DNA from 4 places in the Micromonospora sp. NBC_00362 genome. Region 3 is predicted to be linked to each of the others. Evidence: riboswitches for the same ligand, from Rfam matches in the RefSeq annotation. Region 3 holds a riboswitch; each other region holds the start of a gene.
The links. A riboswitch is a leader RNA that binds a small molecule or an ion and turns the genes downstream of it on or off. The one in region 3 is predicted to bind cyclic di-AMP.
Positions count from the first base shown of each region.

Region 1: it holds a riboswitch for cyclic di-AMP, as region 3 does, so the genes downstream of both, OG992_RS20615 (NlpC/P60 family protein) here and OG992_RS10710 (C39 family peptidase) in region 3, are expected to answer to the same signal.
Region 2: it holds a riboswitch for cyclic di-AMP, as region 3 does, so the genes downstream of both, OG992_RS18035 (hypothetical protein) here and OG992_RS10710 (C39 family peptidase) in region 3, are expected to answer to the same signal.
Region 4: it holds a riboswitch for cyclic di-AMP, as region 3 does, so the genes downstream of both, OG992_RS28515 (hypothetical protein) here and OG992_RS10710 (C39 family peptidase) in region 3, are expected to answer to the same signal.

Region 1 covers NZ_JAPENH010000001.1:4,476,395-4,480,471, forward strand. Annotated here, with positions in the region: gene OG992_RS20595 (hypothetical protein) at 1-110, shown strand, start outside; tRNA gene OG992_RS20600 (tRNA-Gly) at 211-284, opposite strand; gene OG992_RS20605 (pyridoxamine 5'-phosphate oxidase family protein) at 539-1,096, opposite strand; gene dcd (dCTP deaminase) at 1,196-1,774, shown strand; gene OG992_RS20615 (NlpC/P60 family protein) at 1,849-2,889, opposite strand; cyclic di-AMP (ydaO/yuaA leader) riboswitch at 2,903-3,038, opposite strand; gene OG992_RS20620 (N-acetylmuramoyl-L-alanine amidase) at 3,274-4,077, shown strand, end outside.
Region 2 covers NZ_JAPENH010000001.1:3,960,061-3,964,137, forward strand. Annotated here, with positions in the region: gene OG992_RS18025 (heavy metal translocating P-type ATPase) at 1-804, opposite strand, end outside; gene OG992_RS18030 (YibE/F family protein) at 1,167-2,537, shown strand; cyclic di-AMP (ydaO/yuaA leader) riboswitch at 2,704-2,834, shown strand; gene OG992_RS18035 (hypothetical protein) at 2,839-3,858, shown strand; gene OG992_RS18040 (carbonic anhydrase) at 3,915-4,077, opposite strand, start outside.
Region 3 covers NZ_JAPENH010000001.1:2,349,885-2,353,961, reverse strand. Annotated here, with positions in the region: gene OG992_RS10720 (hypothetical protein) at 1-170, shown strand, start outside; gene OG992_RS10715 (hypothetical protein) at 304-1,074, shown strand; cyclic di-AMP (ydaO/yuaA leader) riboswitch at 1,359-1,499, shown strand; gene OG992_RS10710 (C39 family peptidase) at 1,732-2,580, shown strand; gene OG992_RS10705 (alpha/beta fold hydrolase) at 2,704-3,450, shown strand; gene OG992_RS10700 (CDP-glycerol glycerophosphotransferase family protein) at 3,456-4,077, opposite strand, start outside.
Region 4 covers NZ_JAPENH010000001.1:6,158,770-6,162,846, forward strand. Annotated here, with positions in the region: gene OG992_RS28500 (1-phosphofructokinase family hexose kinase) at 1-113, opposite strand, end outside; gene OG992_RS28505 (SRPBCC family protein) at 305-772, shown strand; gene OG992_RS28510 (hypothetical protein) at 941-1,450, opposite strand; gene OG992_RS28515 (hypothetical protein) at 1,592-2,605, opposite strand; cyclic di-AMP (ydaO/yuaA leader) riboswitch at 2,662-2,793, opposite strand; gene OG992_RS28520 (cation diffusion facilitator family transporter) at 2,912-3,829, opposite strand; gene OG992_RS28525 (AAA family ATPase) at 3,936-4,077, opposite strand, start outside.

The DNA of each region.
Region 1 (4,077 bases), 2.1 Mb from region 3:
GCTGGTATCCGGACGTCTCGGCCAACCTCACCATCGCCAACATGGACTTCGCCGAGTTCGCCGACGCCGCCGACGAGTCCGGAACGTACCGGGGCTTCGAGGGGACTTGACGACCTGGAAAAGCAGCGGCTGATGGCACGCGCCTGATCGTTTGACCGTGAACGTCGAAGGCCCTGACCGGGACTCACGTCCTGGGCAGGGCCTTCGCAGTGGAGCGGGTGACGGGAATCGAACCCGCACTGTCAGCTTGGGAAGCTGATGTTCTGCCATTGAACTACACCCGCAAGCGGCACCACTGTACCCGAGTCGTCGAGCCTCTGCACCCAGGTACCCCCGCCGGTCGCGGCTGTCCACGTACCCCTCCGTACGGGGTTGATCCACTCGGCTTTCTGGAAGTCGGGGCATCCGGAGCGCTGGGACACCGCGACTTCCTTGAAGTCGAGTTGATCACCGCGGGCGGCAGGGTGCCGGGCGGTGCGTACGACCCGGTGCCGACTCCGTTACGACGGAGCCGGCACCGGTGATCTTCCGGCGGTGGTCAGGCGGCAGTGCACTGGACGTCACGGCTGAGGCGGGTCGGGCGCGCCTGCGGGACGGCGAGGGGCGCTGCCACCGTCAACGGGGCGTTTGGGTCGAGCCAGACCCGAACGGCCGGCCGACTCGGTGCGAGGCCCGGAATGCCCGCGATGTGCTGCTCGCGGCGGGTGAGCATGGCCACGTCGACTGTGAACTCGAAGAGCCGCCAGTCGACCTGCGGCTCAGCCCGGGCGCTCTGCGCCAACTGCGCCACCCGGATCGGATCGGTCACCGGACGGGCGTGCCCCGCCACGTACGCCTCGTCGTCGCTCTCCTCGGCAGGGAACGAGTGCAGCGCGTAACGGCCGTCACGTTCGAGGTCGCGGCGCTTGGGCGAGTCGATGATGAAGCAGAACAGCCCCTCGGCGGTGATGACCGGAGAGACCGGATGGACGCGGGGCCCGCCGTCGGCACGGACCGTGGCCAGATAGCCGAAGCCCGGCCCGTATTGCTGGAGGAGAACGCGGATCCCGTCGGCGAGTCGGGGCTCGTCGGCGGCGAATTCGGACCAGGAAGCCATGTGGGCATTCTATCGAACAAATGTACGAGCAGCGACCTCGACGCGCTGGTCACCGGCACCGAATCCGGCCACTTTTGGCAACGCGGCTATGGTGGTCCGATGCTGCTCTCCGACCGCGACCTGGTCTCCGAGATCAAGGCCGGCACGCTGGGCTTGGAGCCGTTCGAGCCCACCCTGGTCCAACCGTCCAGCATCGACGTCCGACTCGACCGGCTGTTCCGGGTCTTCAACAACCACCTCTACACCCACATCGATCCCGCGATGCAGCAGGACGACCTGACCTCGGCGGTCGAGGTCCCCGACGGCGAGCCGTTCGTGCTGCACCCGGGGGAGTTCGTGCTCGCCTCGACGCTGGAGGTCATCTCGCTGGGTGACCAGCTCGCCGGCCGACTGGAGGGCAAGAGCTCCCTGGGCCGGCTCGGCCTGCTCACGCACTCCACCGCCGGCTTCATCGACCCGGGCTTCTCCGGTCACGTGACGCTGGAACTCTCGAACGTGGCGAACCTGCCGATCACCCTCTGGCCGGGCATGAAGATCGGGCAGCTCTGCATCTTCCGGCTCTCCTCGCCGGCTGAGCACCCGTACGGCTCGGTTGTCTACGGGTCGCGCTACCAGGGCCAGCGGGGGCCGACACCCAGCCGCGCCTGGCAGCACTGGCGCACCTGGCCAACACGCTGAGGTTCAGCAGCCAGGACCGAGACGACGAGGGCCCGCCGCGACGGAATCGCGACGGGCCCTTCGATGACTCACTGTCAGCCTGGACGGCCGTAGCTGTGGATCGGGCCGTCGTCGACCTTCTTCATCTTGACCGGCTGACCGGCCTGCGAGGCGTGCACCACCCAGCCGCCGCCGACGTACATGCCGACGTGGTGGATGTCGCTGTAGTAGAAGACCAGGTCGCCGGGGCGCAGGTCGCCCTTGCTGACGTTCTTGGTCACCCGGCTCTGCGCGGCGGCGTTGTGCGGCAGCGACACGCCGGCCTTCGCCCAGGCGGCCAGCATCAGCCCTGAGCAGTCGTACGAGTTCGGGCCCTCGGCACCCCAGACGTAGGGCTTGCCGATCTGCGCGCAGGCGAACTTGACAGCGGTGCCCGCGCCGCCTCCGGGGTAGCTGCCCGGGCAGGGCGCCGGGCGCAGCGGACCGCCGCCGCCGCTGCCGTACACCTTGAGGCGCAGCTTCTGCAGGCGGTCGATCTCGTCGTTGATCTGCTTCTTCTTCGCCGCGAGCTGAGCTTCCGTGCGGGTCAGCTGGGCCACCATCTCGTCCAGTGGCGCCTTCTGCGCGGCCAACTGGTCGCGCAGGTCGGCCACCTGGCGTACGTCCTTCTGCTGGTTGTGCGCGAAGCGGTCGAGCATTTCGAGCTGGCCGACCACCTCGCTGGGCGACCGGCTGCCCAGCACGGCGTTGACGGTCGAGACGTTCTCACCCTTGTAGGCGCGTACGGCCAGGGCGCTGACCTTGTTCATAGCGGCGTCGACCTGGCGCTCGAGCGGAGTGATCCGGGCGGCCAGCGCGTCTGCCTGCTTGCGCTTCGCGGCGAGGTCGATGCGGGTGGCGTTGTGCCGTTCGATGATCGGTTCGAGCTTGTTCCAGTCGGCGTCGATCTGGCGCTCGATCTCGGCGACGGACGGGTCGGCGTGGGCCGCAGTGGCACTGCCGGTCAGAACGACGGCGATGCCGGCCAGCGCGGCGAGTGCGGTGGTGAAGCGGGACCAGCGTGGGCGCGGCACTATCGACGCCGGGCCGGCTGATGCCGACCGCTCGGACGACGGCCGCGGGGCATGGAGTGCCACCGGGGTTCCGTACTCCTTCTTCCTGACCGCCTACCGGGTTAGCTGACGGGTTCGGGCGGGAAGTCGGCGCCCTACCGCAATGGCTGCGGATTCACCCCGAGGGACCTGGGTCCCCGGTTCGCTCGGAAACGACTCGGCGGTGTCGGTCCGTTACCGCCCAGGTTGGGCGGAGCTGCTGTCGGGCCGACAAATGACCAGAGTAGAGACGCCTGTTACCGATCCGCAACCCGTGCGGCGGTGACACTCCGTACGGATTGGACGACGTCACCGACAGTGTGTGAAGAATTCTTTCCATCCACTTCGATAGATAGAAAGGTATTGACGTGACCTCCCGGACGGCGCGATGGTGACCTGACCTCACTCCGCGAGAATCTAGGGGGTTCGATGCACCATCCAACCCTGTCGACCGGCTGGCGCGCGCTGCTCGCCGCCACAGTGGTTGCCGCCGCGACCACCGTGCCACTCTCCGTCGGCCCGGCCGCCGCCGCGCCCAGCACCGACCGCCAGCAGCAGTACGCCGCAGCGGCCCTCGAGTACGGCGTGCCGGCCGTCGTGCTGCTCGGCGTCTCCTACCTGCAGTCCCGTTGGGACACCAACGCCGGCACGCCGAGCACCAGTGGCGGCTACGGTCCGATGCACCTGACCGACGCGCGGCACGTGGCCGCCCTACCCGGGCGCGGCCACCACGACGCCGGCGTCGAGGACCCACGCGGCGACGACTCCCGTCCCGCCCGAGTGCCCGCGCCCCGACCGGTCGAGGCACCCGCGCCGTCCACCGCCGCGTTGCAGACCGTCGACGCCGCCGCCACGCTGACCGGCGCCACTCCCGAGGCACTGCGCACCGACGCGGGCCTCAACATCCGGGGTGGGGCCGCGCTGCTGAGCGCGTACCAGAGGGATCTGGGCGCGCCGGTCGGCGCGGACACCGACCCGGCGGCCTGGTACGGCGCGGTGGCCCGCTACTCGGGCGCGGACAGCGCCGACGCCGCCGCGGCCTTCGCCGACGAGGTCTTCACCACCATCGGCGCGGGCGAGGCCCGGGTGACCGACGACGGCCAGCGGATCACCCTGCTGGCCCGCGCGGTACGGCCGGAGCGTTCCTGGCTGGACCGGCTGGGTCTGCGCCGCCTGGCCCGCCCGGACGGGGTGGAGTGCCCGCGCACCATCTCCTGCGAGTGGATCCCGGCG
Region 2 (4,077 bases), 1.6 Mb from region 3:
GGCCCGTCCACCGGAAGCCTGGGCCTGCGCGACCATCCGCTGGATGCCAGCGAGGGCGGTCTGCTCACCCAACGCCTCGACGCGCACCCGGATCGCCGAGTCGGTGGCGACGGTGCCGGCCACCACCCGGTCGCCCGTCGACCGGGCGACCGGCCGCGACTCCCCGGTGATCATCGACTCGTCCAGCTCGGCGCCGCCCTCGACGACCCGGCCGTCCGCCGGCACCCGACCCCCCGGCCGGACCAGCACCACGTCGCCGATCCGCAGACCGGTCACCGGCACCGCCTCGACCCGCCCGTCCGCCGCCACCCGTTCGGCCTCGTCCGGCAACAGCGCGGCGAGCGCCGCGAGCGCTCCCCGGGCCTGCCCGATGGCCTTCATCTCCTGCCAGTGCCCGAGCAGCATGATGGTGACGAGCGCGGCCAACTCCCACCAGAAGTCCAGGTCGAAGGCGCCGACGCTGGTCGCCAGGGACGCGGCGTACGCGACGGTGATCGCCATCGCGACCAGCAGCATCATCCCGGGCGCCCGGTCCCGCACCTCCCTGACCGCACCGACCAGGAACGGCCAACCGCCCCACCAGAACACCACCGAGCCGAGCACCGGCCCCACCCAGGCCCGGCCGGGGAGGCCGTCGTCCCCGGTCAGGCCCAGCCGATCCGACACGAGACGACTCGTCAACACCACCGGGACGGTCAACACCAGGCAGACCCAGAACCGGCGGCGGAACAACGCCGGATCGTGCCCGGCGTGTTTGTCGTGCCCGGCGGGCTTGTCGCGCCCGGCGTGTTTGTCGTGCGGCATGGGCTCGGCGTGTCGCTGGCGATCCGGGTCGGGCGGTGACGGAGCGGGCATGGCTCCAACATGCCGCCCCGGAGGCCGCCGCGCGAGCGGTTCGGCCGCCCGACACTCCGCCACGACCTGCAACCCCCGGGAGGGCTGGCTAGCATCTCCCACGATGGCCCTCCGAATGCCGCTGCACAGTCGGGCACCGGCGCCGCCCCGTCGTGGCGTCGTCCCCGGCCGACCGGGCCGAGCACTGACCGTCCGTGATCAAGCGGTCGTCAGGCAGCGATCCGCCCCGCCGTCCGCCGCGTTTCCACCGCAACGGTGAACCGCCCGGCCCGCTGACCCGTATCCCGCACCGGATCGTTGGGAGTCTCACCTTGGCCGCCGACCACACTCACCCCGCTCCGTCCGCCCCGCCACGGGTGCGACGGATCCTCATCGTGACTGTGGTACCCCTCTTCGTCGCCACCGTGCTGGCCGCGTTACTGCTCTGGCCCCGCGGCGGGTCACCGCAGACCGATGGTGGCGCGGACGTGCCTCGCCACCCCGGCACCGTCACCCGGGTGGTGAGCGAGCCGTGCCCGCCGGCGCCGTCGGTTCCGGAGGGCACACCGAGGGTCGGCGACGGGCGGTGCGGCACTGTCGACGTCCGGGTGGACGACGGGCCGACCGCCGGCCAGCAGGTACGGACACCGGTGCCCGACGGGCCCGGCGCACCCCGGGTCGAGGTCGGCGACGAGGTCGTCCTGGTCGAACTGGCCGATCCGATCGATCCCACGGTCAGCAACTGGAACATCGCCGAGCACCAACGCGGCACCCCGATGGTGTGGCTGGCGGTGGTCTTCGCGGCCGCGATCGTCGCGTTCGGGCGGTGGCGAGGTCTGGCAGCGCTCGCCGGGCTGGCCGCCAGCTTCGCCATCCTGCTCACCTTCGTGCTGCCGGGCATCAGCGCCGGCAGGTCACCGCTGCTGGTGGCGGTGGTCGGTGCGGCCCTGATCATGTTCGTGGTGCTCTATCTGACCCACGGGGTCACCGCACAGACCTCGGTCGCGGTACTCGGCACCCTGGGCAGCCTGGTGCTGACCGGCGTGCTCGCCACCATCGCCACGGCCGCGACCCACCTCACCGGCTTCGGCAGCGAAGACGCCACCACCCTGTCGATGTTCCAGGGCGACGTGGACCTGCACGGTCTGCTACTCGCCGGCATCATCATCGGATCGCTCGGGGTGCTCGACGACGTGACGGTCACCCAGGCGGCCACCGTCACCGAACTGGCGAACGCGAACCCCGGGCTGACCCGGTTGCAGCTGTACCGTGCGGCCACCCGGGTCGGCCGCGCGCACATCGCCTCCACCGTCAACACCATCGTGCTGGCGTACGCGGGCGCGTCACTGCCCCTGCTGCTCCTGCTCACCGCCGACTCGCGGCCGATCGGGCAGATCCTCACCAGCGAGTTCCTCGCGCAGGAGATCGTCCGCAGCGCGGTCGCCACCCTCGGCCTGATCGCCGCCGTGCCGCTGACCACCGGCCTGGCAGCGGTGGTGACCGCCGCCGGGCGCGGCGATGCCACGCCGTCCACCGGCGCTCCCGCGCCCCGGCCCCAGCCGGACCGCAGCGAGGCACTGGCCGCACTCAGCTCACCGCGTACGGCCGGCTCCGACGAGCCGGACCGGACGCGGACCGCACCCCCATCCGAGGCCACCGACCGGTGGCCGGAGTCGAACAGGAGCACGGATACGGCATGGTGACACTCCTCAGCGTGACCAGATCGGGCATCCACCCTGAGAACCGCGTCACTGGTCACTCAACGCTATGGCGAAATGACGCTTTTGGTCGGCATCCAGGCATAGCTCAGCCGGTCGACTCTCGGGTAACCTCGCTGCCGGTTACCGATGAAGGCGCGAAGCGGCGCCTGCGGTGCCACCGCCCAATCGCCAACCGGCGAGCCGGGGACCCAGGTGCCTGGGGTGAATCCGCGTCAGCGGTAGGGGCCACTTCCGCCCCGAACCCGTCAGCTAACCCGGTCGGCGGTCGACGGAAGGGAACATTGTGACGGCACCCCTACGCCGCTGGTTGACACCCGTGGTGGCCGTGATCGCCGCACTGACCGTGCTCGCCGGGCCGCTCCCGGCGCACGCCGCCCCGACGAACCCCACACCGTCCGGGCACGAGGAGGACGGCGAGCCCAAGCTGCTCAACGACGTCATCGAGCAGGCCAACCGCGACTACTCCGCCGCGAAGTCCAAGCTGGACAAATCCAAGAAGCGGCAGGGCGAGTTGGCGGCGGAGGTCAACCGCGCCAAGGCCGACCTGGACGCGCTGGCGCCGCAGGTCGGGCAGATCGCCGCCCAGGCGTACCGGACCGGCCGGATCGGCGCGGTCGCGATGCTGCTGGAGAGCGACGCTCCCGACTCGTTCGTCCAGCGCGCCGGGCTGCTCGACGAGATGAACATGGTCAACGAGAAAAAGCTCTCCGAGGTCAACGAGGTGAAGGCCCGCGCCGAGCAGGCCAAGCTGGCCCTCGACACGGAGGTCCGCGAGCAGCAGAAGCAAACCGCCCTGATGGCGAAGCGCAAGAGCGAGGCCGACAAGGCGCTCTCCCTCGTCGGCGGCAAGGGTTTCACCGGCGGCCTGGTGGATGCCACCTCCAAGGTCGCGAAGATCGGCCCGGGTCGCACGGCCGACGGTGACTGGAAGCCCCAGTCGTGCAGCGAGAACGACCCCACCACGTCCGGCTGCGTCACGCCGCGCACGCTGCACGCGTACAAGGAGGTCAAGGCGGCCGGCTTCAACCGGTTCGTCGGCTGCTACCGCCCCGGCGGGCCGTGGGAGCACCCGAAGGGCCGCGCCTGCGACTGGTCGCTGCAGAAGAGCGGGTTCTCCCCATGGCACAACAACGACACCCGGACGTACGGCAACAACGTCGCCGCGTTCCTCATCCGTAACGCCGACCGGCTCGGCATCTACTACGTGATCTGGAACCGGCAGATCTGGTTCCCGGCCACCGGCTGGAGTTCGTACAGCGGGCCGTCGAACCACACCGACCACGTCCACATGTCGCTGCTCTGACCCGCACGATCCCCGTCGAGGGCCGTTCCGCGTCACGCGGAGCGGCCCTCGACGCGTCAAACGGTGGCAGGCGCGGCCGGGTCGGTCGACTCGGCCGAGGCCGGGGTCTCCACCGTCGCGAAGCCGGCCGGCACCGCGGCCACCGGGCGCACGGCTCCGGCGGCGAGCCGGTAGGACACCCCCACCACCGCACAGCGTCCCAGCGCCACCTCGTCGGCC
Region 3 (4,077 bases):
CCGCAGAGGAGTCGGCCCCGACCTGGTCGGTCGACACGCCGGTGGCGCTCCCCGGTGATCAGGGCACCACGGCGGCCGTCGTGCTGCCGGTCGGCGCGGCCGAATCTGACCGGCTGCCCCTCATCGACGGTACGGGCGGTCGGGCTTCGCGGGCCCCACCCGCGCGCTGAGCCACCGGGACGACCGTCCCGCCACAGCGCCCTGTCGACACACCCGCTCCCTGACCCGCCGACCCGTGGCCCACAGTGGCCCGCTGATCGGCGCGGCTCCCCATCGCACTGCTCTCTCCCCGAGGTGCCGACCATGGAGACCGTCGTCTTCTACCAGTTCGTGACCGAGATGCCGCGGGCCGCCGCCATCTGGTCGACGCTGTTCCTGCTGACCCTGGGCCTGCTCACCGTGCTGGCCGCCCGCCCCGAACGGGACCTCCCCACTGACGACCCGCTCCCGGCCGGGCCCACTCGTCGGGAGCTGGCCGCCGCCGAGGCCGTCGACCTGCGCCGCTACGCCGAGGAGGTGGCCGTCGCCGCGGCCCGTGCGGCCATCACCGCCAAGCGGCGGCGCGCCGCCTGGCTGACCGCTCAGGAGCAGATGGAGCAGGCCTGGACCGGGTACGACGAGGCGGACACCGCCGCGCGTCGCTTCGCCGGCGCCGGGGCGCTGCCCACCCCGCAGACCTCGCACACCCCCGCCGAGTACGCCGCCCGGGAACGCTATCTGCACCGGGCGGCGATGGCGGCGTACTGGCGGGGCGACCTGACCATGGCGCAGCTGGGCGACGTGTTCGGGCACCGGCGCGGCTGGGATCCCCGGCGACACCCGGTCGAGCAGGAGGTGCTGATCAGCCGGGTGGTCCGCGATGCGCGGCTGGCCGACTACCAGGTGGCCGCCGACAGTGAGCGGGTCGCCTGGCGCGACGCGGAGTTGGCCGCCTCCTCGGCCCGTGCCCTCGCCGAGGAGGCGTACGCGGCGGCGGCCCGGCTCCGCCCGATCCTGGTCCCCGCGCGCCGCACCGTGGCCGGGGCGTTGCGTCCCGCCGTCGTGGCACTGTGGCGCCCGGCCCGGGTGGGTTGAGCCCAATCCGTGATGTGAGGCCGGTCACCCAATCGGAAAATCCGACGTCCGACGCGTTCGGTGGGATTGTTCCCGCGATTGTGGCCGCGTTCTTTACGGCCTGTCCGGTTGTCGCCCGTAGGCGTCACCGTAACCGGTTGTCCCATCGAGTCACATCAGCGGCAATACGCGCAGAAATTGTCGCGCCAATTGGGGTTTACGCAGGTGAACCTGGCTTGGCAGGGCGTTGAGACGCCAGTAGTGTCGTCCCGTCCGGTGCGGTAACCGATCGCAAGACGCGACGCCGCATCGACCCGCTTAATCGTGATCAACGAACCGGGGACCCACCAGTAAGTCCGGGGTGAATCCGCGAGCCACGGCCCGCGGTAGGGCGTCTTCCCGCCCGAATCCGTCAGCTAACCCGGTAGGCGGTGTCGGAAGGAGTCCCATCCTCGTGCAGCACCTTTCCACCCCTCGGCTGTTCCCTCGCCTCCACGGCGCGGCGGTGCACCCGCTCATTCGTCCCGTGACGGTGAGCTGACCCCCGGGTCATCGCCTTCCCCGCCCGGCCGCGCCGGGCGTTCCCCTGAGCGGTTCACCATCCGCGGACCACGGTCCGCGCGCTGGCGCCTGCCCGGATACCGGTCCGGCCCCGGTGTGCCGCTCTCCCCCCGATCCGTGGAGGACCCCGTGAAGCACACCCTGCAGCGTCAGCTCCGCCGCCTCGCCACCGAGCGCCCGTACCAGATCGTCGCCGCCTCCGCCGCTGCCCTCGCGATCGCCACCACCACCGGCGCCCTGCTCACCACTGCCGACGAAGCCCCGGCCGGCCAGCGCACCGCGACCACTGTCGCCGAGATGCGCAGCGACCTCACCGCCTCCCGCGGCGAGGCTCGGGACGCGTCCCCCTCGGCCAGCGCCGCGCCGACCACTGCCGCGCCGGCCACCAGCGCCGCGTCGCCCGCAGCCAAGGCCAGCAGCAACCCGGACCTCACCCGGAAGCCGGAGCGGCCGAAGCCGCCCGCGACCAAGGTGCTCGACTACGACTACGAGGCGCAGAACACCTACTACAACTGCGGCCCGGCTGCCACCCGGAACGCGCTCAGCGCCGCCGGCATCGACCGCACCCAGGAGGACCTCGGCGCCGAGCTGGGCACCACCGAGATGGGCACCAACTCGGCCGAGGACACCACCCGGGTGCTCAACGCCGAGGTGAAGGGCTCCCCGTACCGGACCCGGATGTTCCCCGGAGCGCCCAGCCCGGCCCAGATGGACCGGCTCCAGGCCGACGTGGTGAAGGCCATCACCGACGGTCGGGGCGTGGTGGCGAACGTCGTCGGGGACGCCACCGACACCGACGGCGGCTGGCACTCCTACGGCGGCGGGCACTACATCGCCGTCGTGGGCTACAAGGACAACGGCCGCACCGTTCGGATCGCCGACTCGGCGAACCCGGCCGACCCGTCGTACTGGATCACCACGATCGACCTGGCCAACTGGATCACCAGCCGGGGCTACTCCGCCTGACCCGGGCACGCTGACCGCCGCGGGCGCCGTCCTCCACAAGGGGCCGGCGCCCGCGGCGTTTGTGCGCGCGGTCCGGCGTCGACGGCTCTCGTACCCGACAGTGAACCGTGGGAGACTGCGGCCGTGGTGGAGAAAACGGGTGGTCACGTCGGCCGCAGGCCGGTCCTGCTGCTGCTGCACGGCATGGGAGCGACCGGGGACGTGTGGTTGCCCTGGGCCCCGTACCTTGAGCAGCACTGGCCCGGTCGGTGGCTGGCACCGGACCTCGCCGGCCACGGCTGGGCGTCGCCGCTGCCGTCGTACTCCTTCCCGGGCTTCGCTCAGCAGATCGCGCAGGCCCTCGCCCCCGATGACCGGCTGGTAGTGCTCGGGCACTCGCTGGGCGGGGTGGTCGGCCTGGTGCTTGCCGCCCGCGACGCCGGAACGCCGGTGGACGCGGTGGTCGGGCTGGGCATCAAGGCACTCTGGTCACCCGCTGAGCTGGCCCGCGCCGCCGAGGTCGCCGCCCGACCGGTGAGCTGGTTCGCCAGCCGCACCGAGGCGGCGCGCCGCTACCTGCGGGTCTCCGGGCTGGCCGGCCTGGTCCCGCCGGACGATCCGGTGGTGGACGCCGGGCTGCGCCAGGTCGACGGCCGGTGGCGCCTCGCCATGGACCCGGCCGCCTTCGCCGTCGGCGAGCCCGACCTGGCCGCGCTCCTGGCGGCGACCGACGTGCCGGTGGTGCTGGCGCGCGGGGAGAACGACCCGATGGTCACCGACGAACAGCTCAAGGAGTACGGCGTACCGGTGGCCACGCTTCCGGGTCTCGGGCACAACGCGCACGTGGAGGACCCGGCGGCGGTGCTGGCGCTGCTCGACCCGTACCGCTGATTCGGTTACGCCGGTGTGGACGCGGCCAGTGTCTGAGCCGGTGTCAGCTCCCGGCGGGCGGCGGTCAGGAACGCCTCGGCGTACGCCTCGGCCGGGAAGTCACCCAGGTAGCGGCGGCGGGTGGCCCAGCGAGCCTCGGCCAGCGGATCGGTGTCCAGCAGGGCGGTCAGCACCTCGTCCACGTTGGACATGTCCCGACGCAGCACGTAACCCGACCCGGCCAGCGGGAACCGCTCCACGAACCGGTCGCCCTCGTCGCCCATGTCGGTGACCGCGTACGGCTTTCCGGAGTAGAGGAAGTCCGAGATCACGCCGGACACGTCGGAGACCAGCGCGTCGGCGGAGTTGACGCACTCGGTCAGACTCAGCTCCCGAGCCGCCGCGCCGACCACGTGCTGGCGGCCGGTGCGGGCCCGGTCGGCGACGAGCAGTTCGGTCAGGCGGCCCAGTTGGCGGGCCGATGCCGGGTTCTGCGTGGTGTACGGGTGGGCTCGCAGGATCACCGTCGCGCCGCGCTCCAACAGTCGGCGCAGCAGGCTTTCGGCCACCGGCAGCGAGCAGTAGTCGGCGTCGGCGTGGTGCCCGGTCCAGGTCGGCGTGTAGAGCACCGTCGGGTGCCCCAACCCT
Region 4 (4,077 bases), 3.8 Mb from region 3:
TGCCAGACGCCCTGCCCGCCAGGGTGCAGGTGCAGCTCGGGGTGGTCGTTGGGCTGGTCCACGGTCACCGTCAGCTGTGGAGTGGGCGCGAAGACCATCACGTGCCCACTCATCGGTCGTCGCCGTTCATGCTGGCCGCCCTCCGGCATCTTCGGGGAAGATTTCGCACTAACCGACCTTAATGGCGCAGGTGGTGGCAGGTCGTCGCATCGGCCGGGTCCGGCGCGGCGCCGAGGGCCCGGGGGCGTTGCCAGCCAGACATCGGTACGGGACGATCGAGCGACAAACGACGGCGGGAGACGGTGTGCGCAGCAGCGATACCTTCAGCTACACCGTCCAGGCCCGGTGCTCACCCGCCGAGGCGGCAGCGTTGCTCAGCGACCTGACCCGGCAGGGCGAGCTGCACCCGCTGATCGTCCGGGTCCGCCGGGTGCCGCCGCGGCCTGGCGCCCAGGCCAGCTACACGATCAACGACCGGTTGGCGGCCGGTCCGCTGCGCTTCCGGACCACCTACCACGCGGACGTGCTGATCAGCGAGGCCGACGAGATCGTCATGGTGGCCCGCCAGTGGCCGGCCACCACAGTGCGCAACCACACCCGGCTACGCGCCGAGCCGGACGGCCTGGTCCGCATCGACGTGGAGATCACCCTGACCGCGCCGACGCCGCTGTTCCGCTACGCGTTCCGCCAGGCCCAGGCCGCTCACCTAGCCCTAGCCACCCGGCTGGGCGCGGCCCTCGACCGCACCGGCACCCCGCCAAACCCGACCTGACCCGCGTCGCCCCGCCCCGCCCGCCGCCCCGCCGCCCCGCCGCGTCGATCTTGTAGTTTCGGTTGTCTATATCGGCGTAATGCCCCATATGTCGGGACAGTAAGTGCAAGATCGCGGAGCTGGGCAGGTCGCTTGCGCTTGGTGCGACGTGCTCAGCGGGCGTGGTGTCTAGATCGTGGTTGCGGCGCGATCACGGCTGGTGCGGGCCGGTCGGGTGGCGGGACGCCGGCCCCAGGGCTTGTAGGTGGACAGCACCGTCGCGATGATCATCAGGCTGGTCGACACCGCCGGCGCGATGACCAGGTCGGCGCGATCCCGGGCGGGCAGGGCGGCGCCGACCGCTCCGGCGTGGCGCAGGTTCGGGGTGAGCAGGAACAGCACCAGCCCGACCATCACCGTGGTGAGCACGAGCTTGACCAGCACCCAGCGGTGGCGCAGCAGGCCCCACGGGGTGAGCAGCGAGCTGGCGACCCCGATCAGCCAGACCAGGACGCTCAGCGGCGCGAACAGCACAGTGCCGACCAGGGCCGTGACCGGATAGACCACAGCCGGGTCGGCGCCCCGCTGGACGGCGATGCCGAGGGTGAGCAGCACCAGGTCGGCGCCGAGCCAGCCGAGCGAGGTGACGAGATGCAGGGTGAGCAGCGCCTTGCGGGTGGTGGGTCGGATCCGAGGCATACCGCGATGCTTCCCGCCGACCGCTGCCGGGTCGTCCGACGATCGACGACATCACGGGTACGCCCGGCGACGTAGCCCCGCCCCGGACACACGTGATGCCTGTGAGCCAACCCATGACTCACAGGCATCACGACGCGTGGGTCAGTAGACCGACAGGTGTACGTGGTTGGTGTGGTCGGTCGACGGGGTGCCCTGCGCCCCGCTGTACGACTTCCACCCGCTGCTGGGCAGCCAGATCTGCCTGTACCAGATCACGTAGAGCACGGCGAGCCGGTCGGCGTTGCGGATGAAGTACGCCGCCAGGTTGTTGCCGTACGTCTTGTCGCCGCCGGTGGCGTTCCCGCCGAAGCCGCCCTTCTGCGCCGCGAAGTCGCAGGCCCGGCCCTTCGGGTGTTCGCCGGAGCCGCTGGGGCGGTGGCACGAGACGTAGCGGGTGAATCCGGCGGCCTTGGCCTGGTTGAGCGCGTGCAGGGTGCGCGGGGTGATGCAGCCGTTGGCCGGCGTGGGGTCGTTGACGCTGCACGACTCGGAGGGCCAGGAGCCGTCGGAGTTGCGCGGTGCGGCCTTCGCGTTGGCGCTGGAGGTGCCCCGGTTGGAGCCGCCGTCGGCGGTGGTCTGCGGTTTGGGTGTGGTGGCCACTGTCAGGGCCCGTTCGGCCTGCTCCTTGCGCTTGGCCATCACCGCGACCTGCTTGCGTTGTTCGTTGATTTCGCCGTCCAGGGCGACCCGGGTGCGGTTGGCCTTGTCCTTGCTGTCCAGCAGGTCGCGCAGCACCCGGTCCTCGTTGGCCGCCACCGCGTCCAGCGCGGCCGCCCGGTCCATGAAGCCTTCCGGAGTGTTGCTGTTGAGCAGCGCCGACATCGCACCGAGCCGGCCGGTGCGGTAGGCCACCTCGGCGATCTCGCCGACCTTGCCGTTGCGCTGGTCGATCTCACCCTCGATGGTCGTCAGCTGGGTGGCGAGTTGCTTCTGCCGTTGCACCGAGGTGTCCAGGGCGCGCTTCGCGTCCAGGTAGCCCTTGCTGGCCGCCTCGAGTTGGGCCCGCAACGCCGGGGTGCCGCCCTCCTCGTCGGAGTCGGGTGCGGCGGCCCGCAGGCCGGTCGGGGGAGCGGCCGAGGCGGTGCCGGCCGGAAGCGCGACGCCGAGGGCGAACATCGCGACGATCAGGGCCGCCAGTCGGGCGGCGGGTGGTCGTGCTGGTGCCACTGCGCATGTCCTTCCGTCAGCCGCCGACCGGGTTAGCTGACGGGTTCGGGACGGAAGATCCCTACCGCTGACGCGGATACACCCCAGGAACATGGTTCCCCGGTTCGCCCAGTTGGGCGATTAGGCGGCGACCGCCACCGGCGCCGGGAGGGCGCCGCCTGGTGGAGGCCGGGACCGAGCCTACCGGTGCGGGTGGGGCCGCTGCAGCCGATGTGACGGACGGTGCGTGCGTCACGACGGAAAATTACGGATCCGTCACCATTCGATGGAGCCACAGGCTCCAGAAGCGGCGCCGGGCTCAATCTGCAACGTCGCGTGCTCGATGCGGAAGTCGTCGTGCAGGGCCGTACGCGCCGCGGTGAGCACCGCGCCGACCTCCGCGCCGGGTGCCATGGTCAGGTGGGCGGAGGCCACCTCCATGCCCGAGGTGAGCGTCCAGACGTGCAGGTCGTGCACCTCGACGACACCGGGAACGGCGGCGAGCCGGTCGTGCACGGCGGTCACCTGGAGGTGCTCCGGGGCGGCCTGCACCAGGATGCGGATGGCGGCGCGGGCCAGCCGCCAGGTGCGCGGCAGGATGAAGACGCCGATGGCGACCGCGACCAGGGGGTCGGCCCACCACCAGTCGGTGACGGTGATGAGCAGCGCCGCGCCGATGACGCCGAGCGAGCCGAGCAGGTCACCGAGCACCTCCAGGTAGGCGCCCTGGAAGTTGATGCTCTCCCGGGCCCCGGCGCGCAGCAGCGCGAAGGCGGCGATGTTCGCGAGCAGGCCGAGCACGGCCACCGCGAGCATCGGGCCGGCGATGACCTGGTGCGGGTCGCCGAAACGGCGGATCGCCTCGATCACCACGTAGATCGCGACGCCGGAGAGTAGGACGGCGTTGGCCAGCGCGGCGAGCACCTCGAGCCGGTAGAGCCCGAAGGTGCGCTGCGGGTCGCCGGTCGCCCGCCGGGTCGCCGTGATGGCGGCGAGCGCCATCCCGATGCCGAGCACGTCGGTGAACATGTGCCCGGCGTCGGAGAGCAGGGCGAGCGAGCCGGTGTGCAGGGCGGCCACCGCCTCGACCACCATCAGGGTGGCGAGCAACCCGAACGCCGCCCAGAGTCGACCTCGGTGCTGGTGTGCGGCATTGGCGACGGACCCATGGTGGTGGTCATGACCTGCGCCCACGAGAACCACCTTCCGCCGCTGGTCGGGACCCGGTCAAATGTATGCTCACATCGCTATGTGTGCAAGTGTACGGGCAGCGCCGTCCGCTGGTGGCGCTCCGCACACGTCAGCCGGTCGGGTCGATGGTGGTGAGACGCTGGGTGGCCCGGGAAAGCGCCACGTACAGGGTGCGCACCCCGGCACCCGGATCTGCCCGGATCTCGCTCGGGGCGACCAGCACCACCCCGTCGTACTCCATGCCCTTGGCC